2 regions of the Polaribacter litoreus genome follow, and region 1 is predicted to be linked to the other one. Evidence: riboswitches for the same ligand, from Rfam matches in the RefSeq annotation. Region 1 holds a riboswitch; the other holds the start of a gene.
What was found. A riboswitch is a leader RNA that binds a small molecule or an ion and turns the genes downstream of it on or off. The one in region 1 is predicted to bind S-adenosylmethionine.

Region 1 (3,421 bases):
GTAGATAGGAGTTCTTAATTTTAAACGTTTTTCTATAAAATAAGGACGCATATCAAAAATTTCTTCTACTTTTTTGCTGATTTCTCCATCAGACAAATCTACAGTAGCTGTGCCATAAGTTTCTACATTTATACTTGTAGGTTTTGCAACTCCGATTGCATAAGAAACTTGAACTAAAACTTCTTTACACAAACCAGCAGCCACTAAGTTTTTAGCAATATGTCTGGTTGCATAAGCTCCAGATCTATCTACTTTAGAAGGATCTTTTCCAGAAAAAGCGCCACCTCCATGAGCACCTTTTCCACCATAAGTATCTACAATAATTTTTCTACCAGTTAAACCTGTATCTCCATGAGGTCCACCAATTACAAAAATTCCTGTTGGGTTTATGTGATACGTAATATCATCTGTAAATAATTTTTGAATATGAGCAGGTAATTTTGCAATTACTCTAGGAATCAAAATTTCTACAATATCTTTTTTAATTTTGGACAACATTACTTCTTCTGATGCATCAAAATCATCATGTTGAGTAGAAATTACAATGGCATCAATTCTTTGTGGAACATTATCATCAGAATATTCAATGGTAACCTGACTTTTAGCATCGGGTCTTAAGTAGGTAATGTCTTTGTTTTCTCTACGTAACTCAGCCAATTCTTTTAATAATCTGTGCGATAATTCTAAGGCCAAAGGCATGTAATTTTCAGTTTCATCTGTAGCATAACCAAACATCATTCCTTGGTCTCCTGCACCTTGTTCTTCTGGGCTAGATCTATCAACTCCTTGGTTTATATCTGGTGATTGTTCGTGAATTGCAGACAAAACTCCACAAGAATTTCCATCAAACATATATTCGCCTTTTGTGTAACCAATTTTGTTAATTACATCTCTCGCAATTTTTTGAACGTCTAAATACGTTTCAGATTTTACTTCGCCAGCCAAAACTACTTGACCAGTGGTTACTAGAGTTTCGCAAGCAACTTTGCTGTTTTTATCAAAAGCTAAAAAGTTATCGATTAAAGCATCAGAAATTTGATCTGCTACTTTATCTGGATGCCCTTCTGAAACACTCTCTGATGTAAATAAATACGACATAATTCTCTATATATTTTAAATAAATTATAATAATAAATGATTGCTTTGTCGCTAAAAGAAGTAGATAATTACTGCTTTAGCATTTTTTTTAAGAGGTTGCAATCAGTTCAAATTTATCCTCTGTAATTGAAATGCAAATTTACATCATTCTTAGAAATAATTGCATTTTTATAAAAAAAATATTCTTTTTAAGTGTTAATTCGTAAAATACTATCAATTTGTTAAATTATTTAAAATAAATTGAATTTTACTTGGATATTAAATTTTTCTATTGCAATATTTGTACTCACAAAGTTCAATAACTTATTGAAATGTTATCAAGAAAGGTGAAGGGATTAGACCCGTTGAAGCCTTAGCAACCCTTTAATCTATTAAAGAAGGTGCTAAATTCTACTCTTTTAAATGATGTAATTTAAAAGGATAGATAACAAAAAAGAATTTTTCTGTATCAGAAAAACTCTATTTTCTTTATAACATTTTTCTATTAAGTACATCAATTTTTTGATGCATTTGACTTTTGTTTTAATTAATTATTAACTCAAAAAAACAGAAAAATGAGTACACACAAATTAGCAACAAATGCGTTGCACGCAGGACATGATGTAAAAGCAAATGGAGGTGCAAGAGCGGTTCCTATTTATCAAACATCATCTTATGTTTTTAACGATTCAGATCATGCAGCAAATTTATTTTCGTTAGCAGAATTAGGATTTATTTACACTAGATTAAACAATCCAACAAATCAAATATTACAAGAACGTTTGGCAGCTGTAGAAGGCGGAATTGGAGCAGTTGTTTTTGCTTCAGGAACATCAGCAATATCAACAGGATTGTTAACGCTTTTAAAAGCTGGAGATCACATTGTAGCATCAAGCAGTTTGTATGGAGGTACCTACAATTTATTAAACGTAACTTTACCTAGATTAGGGATAACAACTACGTTTGTTGATGCTTCTAATCCTGATAATTTTAAAGATGCTGTTCAAGAAAATACAAGAGCATTTTTTGTAGAATCTTTAGGTAATCCGAAGTTAGATGTTTTAGATTTAGAAGCAATTGCTGAGCATTCTAAAGCTGCAGAAGTGCCTTTTATTGTTGATAATACAGTGGCTACACCAGCGTTATTAAATCCAATTAAACACGGAGCAAATATTGTAATTCACTCTTTAACAAAATATATTGGTGGTCAAGGAACATCATTAGGTGGTGCAATAATTGATGCAGGAACTTTTAATTGGGCCAATGGAAAATTCCCAGAATTTACTGAACCATCTGCAGGTTATCATGGGTTAAAATATCACGAAGTTTTGGGTGCTGCCTCTTATACGTTTAAATTAATTTTAGAAGGATTACGTGATTTTGGTGGCGCATTAAGTCCTACAAATGCGTTTAATATTATTCAAGGTTTAGAAACGTTATCCGTTAGAATTAAACAACATTCAGAAAATGCATTGGCTTTAGCAAAATGGCTAGAAGCACAAGAAGAAGTAGCTTGGGTAAATTATCCTGGTTTAGAAAGCAGTAAATACAAAGCGTTGGCTGATAAATATTTGCCAAAAGGACAAAGTGGAATTGTAACTTTTGGGCATAAAGGAGGTTTTGAAGCGGCAAAAACAATTGCAGATAACACAAAAGTTTTCTCTTTATTGGCAAATATTGGTGATACTAAATCCTTGATTATTCATCCTGCAAGTACAACGCATCAACAATTAGATGAAGCTCAGCAAGAAAGTGCTGGAGTTTCTCAAGATTTAATTCGTTTGTCTGTTGGTATTGAAGATTTAGAGGATTTAAAAGCAGATTTAAAAGCTGCGTTTGCCACAATTTAATTTTTAATCCTGCAAGGTCTCAAAGACCTTGTAGGTATTTTAATAAACAAATTATATATAAACCTATTAAGGTTTTTAAAACCTTGTAATTTAAAATAATAAGAACCTAAAATCCTTAAGTATTTCATTTTGAGTGAAATGAAGTGAAGTTGAAAAATCTATTTAGATTTCTCCACAAGAGCGAAATGACATACTAATTTGATTATTTTATTAAAAAAGATTTGAAACATCCATTGCAACATATTAAAATAAAAGATTTTACCACAGAAGCTGGTGTACTTATCCCTGAATTAAATTTAAGTTATCAAGTTTTTGGTAAAGAATTAGGTACAGCTCCTGTGGTTTTAATCAATCATGCATTAACAGGTAATAGCGAAGTTGGTGGTAAAAATGGTTGGTGGAAAGACATTGTAGGTAAAGAAAAAGCCATTGATACAACTGTTTATACAGTTTTGTCTTTTAATATTCCTGGTAATGGTTTTGATGAATTTCTG
Region 2 (3,421 bases), on a different contig from region 1:
ACAATTGTGTTTCTACTTCTTGTAAAGAACCTTTAGCTATAAATAAAAAATGAATAGTTTCCTTATTTGACTGTCTCCCAATTCCTTCTGCTATATTTGAAGGAACAGAAACAGCACATCTTCTTACTTGATTTGTTAATCCATACATTTCTTCTTTTGGGTATTTCTTTGTTAAGAGATATACTTCTTTTACAAGTCCTCTTGAATATTTCCAAACATCTAAATCTGTATAATTCATAATTTTATTTGGTTTTTGGCTGCTAGTTTTTATTTAATGGTGTTTTAAATCTAACCATAAACTAAAAACCATTAACCAACAACTAACCTTGGTTTATATTTTGCTGCAATACTTGCGATAACTCTAATGTGTTCTGGGCTTGTTCCACAACATCCACCAATAATATTAATTAAGTTTTTCTTTAAATACTCTTCTATTTGCTCTCCCATTTCTTCTGGAGATTCGTCATATTCTCCAAATGCATTGGGTAGTCCCGCATTTGGGTGCGCAGAAACTGCAAATTCAGTTTTATTAGCAATTGCTTCTAAATGAGGTTGTAATAAATTTGCTCCTAAAGCACAATTGAATCCAACAGATAATAAAGGAATATGAGAAACAGAAATTAAAAAAGCTTCTGCTGTTTGCCCAGATAACGTTCTTCCTGATGCATCTGTAATTGTACCACTTAACATTACTGGAATCTCAAGATTTCTTTCTTCTTTTACCTCTTCAATAGCAAATAAAGCTGCTTTAGCATTTAAAGTATCAAATACAGTTTCTACCAACAATAAATCTGCACCACCATCTAATAAGGCTTCGGCTTGTTGTTTATAAGCAATTCTTAATTCATCAAAAGTTACAGCTCTATACCCAGGATCATTTACATCTGGAGACATGCTTGCAGTTCTGTTGGTTGGTCCCATAGAACCCGCTACAAAACGAGGTTTGTGTGGTTCTTTTGCAGTGAATTCATCAGCAACTTCTTTGGCTATTTTTGCAGATTGATAGTTTAGTTCATATACCAAATCTTCCATTTGATAATCTGCCATTGCTATTGTAGTTCCTGAAAAGGTGTTAGTTTCTACAATATCTGCACCTGCTTCAAAATATTTACCATGTATGGTTTTGATAGCTTCTGGTTGTGTTATTGACAATAAATCATTATTACCTTGCAGAGGTGTTGTATAATCTTTAAAGCGCTCTCCTCTAAAATCTTCTTCAGTGAATTTATAAGCTTGTAGCATGGTACCCATTGCACCATCTAAGACTAAAATTCTTTCTTGTAAAGCTTTATGTATGTTTGACATATTTTATTTTTCTTTAATATGTCATCAGGAAAAGTGAAATTTTTCGCTGTTATCTTTCAAGTAAATCTTGTAGAAAGTAGCACCTTTCTCAAAAACGAGAGGTTGCCAAGGTTTCACAGGGTCTATTCCCTCAACCTTTCGTGATAACATATTAATTAAGTTTATGAACCAAATTCGAGACAAAGTAACGAACTTTTTTTTTTATTTTATAATTTATTCAAAGATATCTGATGATAAGTATCTGTCTCCTCTATCACATATTATAGCCACAACAACACCTTTATCTATTGAATTGGCAATTTTTATAGCTGTAGCTACTGAACCTCCACTACTCATTCCTGAAAAAATTCCTTCTTCTTGTGCCAAACGAATGGTCATTGCTTTGGCTTCTTCTTCACTAACTTCTAAAACTTGATCTATTTTGTTTGCCTTAAAAATTGCAGGTAAATATTCTTCTGGCCATTTTCTGATTCCTGGGATTTTAGCACCATCTTTTGGTTGTGCTCCAATAATTTGAATATTTTCATTCTTTCCTTTTAAAAAGTCTGAAACACCTGTAATGGTTCCTGTAGTACCCATTGCTGAGACAAAATGGGTTACTTGACCTTCTGTATCTCTCCAAATTTCTGGACCTGTAGTGTTGTAATGTGCTTTTGGATTATCGAAATTATCAAACTGATTTAATCTAAAATATCCTTTTTTATATTTTAACTTTAAAGCGTGATCAATTGCACCTTCCATTCCTTTATCAGCAGGTGTTAAAATTACTTTTGCACCATAAGCACGCATTGTTTTTACACGTTCAATGGTTGAGTTTTCTGGCATTGTAATGACCATATTTACTCCTAATACTTTTGCCATTAACGCTAAAGCAATTCCTGTATTTCCACTAGTTGCCTCTACTAAAGTATCACCTTTTTTTATATTTTTTCTTTTGATTGCCTCAGAAATCATATAATAAGCAGCTCTATCTTTAACACTTCCTCCAGGATTATTTCCTTCTAACTTTAACAATAATGTTACTCCGTCTTTTTGAAATATATTTTGAGCTTCCACTAAAGGGGTATTTCCAACAAAATCTATAATACTTTTAGTTTTCATCTTTCTATTTTCTCTTTTGAAATATTTTATTTTCTGATTGTACTGTAACCACAGAATTTTCTGATACTGATTCTGTAATGCATACATTTGCACCGATTACAGAATTTGCACCTATAACAACATCACCTCCTAAAATAGTGGCATTTGCATAAATAACCACTCGGTTTTCTATGGTTGGATGTCTTTTGGTTAATGCTAAACTTTTCTTTACTTGGATTCCACCCAAGGTTACCCCTTGAAAAATTTGAACATCATTTTTAATGACAGTTGTTTCTCCAATTACAATTCCTGTTGCATGATCGATAAAAAAAGAATCCCCTATTTCTGCTCCTGGATGAATATCTGTACCTGTTGTACTGTGTACAAACTCGCTCATCATTCTTGGTAAAATAGGCACTTCTAATTGCAACAATTGATGACTTAAACGATGTACGGCAATAGCGTAAAAACCGGGATATGCTAAATACACTTCTTCTAAACTTTTAGAAGCTGGATCATTTTTATGAGCAGCTTGTGCATCTAAATCCAATTTTTTTCTTATTTCTGTAAAATGACTTTCATAAGAACACCAAATTTCTTCACCGTTCTCAATTGACAGTCTTTCTAAAATCTTTAGGAACTGTGCTTTAGTTTTTGCCCCACTTTCTGACAAATGATTTACATCGAACAAATTATTGATTAATTGTTTTGTAAAAGATGCAACTGCATCTCGCAAACACATGCTGTAGTTTTTAAAACTAATCAATTGTTTTGTTTTTATTTGTTCTGTTTGTTCCATGATATCACCTTAACTTTCTGGTGCTAATTCAACTTCTAAACCATCCATTTCTGGAGTCATTTGTATTTGACAACCTAACCTACTATTGTCTTCTACATTAAATGCTTCTGCTAACATCGCATCTTCATCATCTGTCATTTCTGGTAATTCGTGATTAGATTTTACATAACATTGACATGAAGCACACATTGCCATACCTCCACAAATACCGATAGTTCCTTCTTCTGCTAATTCGTA

Region 2: it holds a riboswitch for S-adenosylmethionine, as region 1 does, so the genes downstream of both, ACW9UN_RS15935 (homocysteine S-methyltransferase family protein) here and ACW9UN_RS04590 (O-acetylhomoserine aminocarboxypropyltransferase/cysteine synthase family protein) in region 1, are expected to answer to the same signal.

What each region holds. Positions count from the first base shown of each region.
Region 1 covers NZ_JBTLRD010000004.1:190,061-193,481, forward strand. The annotation lists gene metK (methionine adenosyltransferase) at 1-1,098, opposite strand, end outside; SAM riboswitch class I at 1,410-1,529, shown strand; gene ACW9UN_RS04590 (O-acetylhomoserine aminocarboxypropyltransferase/cysteine synthase family protein) at 1,653-2,927, shown strand; gene thrA (bifunctional aspartate kinase/homoserine dehydrogenase I) at 3,149-3,421, shown strand, end outside.
Region 2 covers NZ_JBTLRD010000024.1:13,736-17,156, reverse strand. The annotation lists gene ACW9UN_RS15940 (four helix bundle protein) at 1-238, opposite strand, end outside; gene ACW9UN_RS15935 (homocysteine S-methyltransferase family protein) at 310-1,305, opposite strand; SAM riboswitch class I at 1,352-1,455, opposite strand; gene cysM (cysteine synthase CysM) at 1,519-2,406, opposite strand; gene epsC (serine O-acetyltransferase EpsC) at 2,411-3,184, opposite strand; gene ACW9UN_RS15920 (2Fe-2S iron-sulfur cluster-binding protein) at 3,194-3,421, opposite strand, start outside.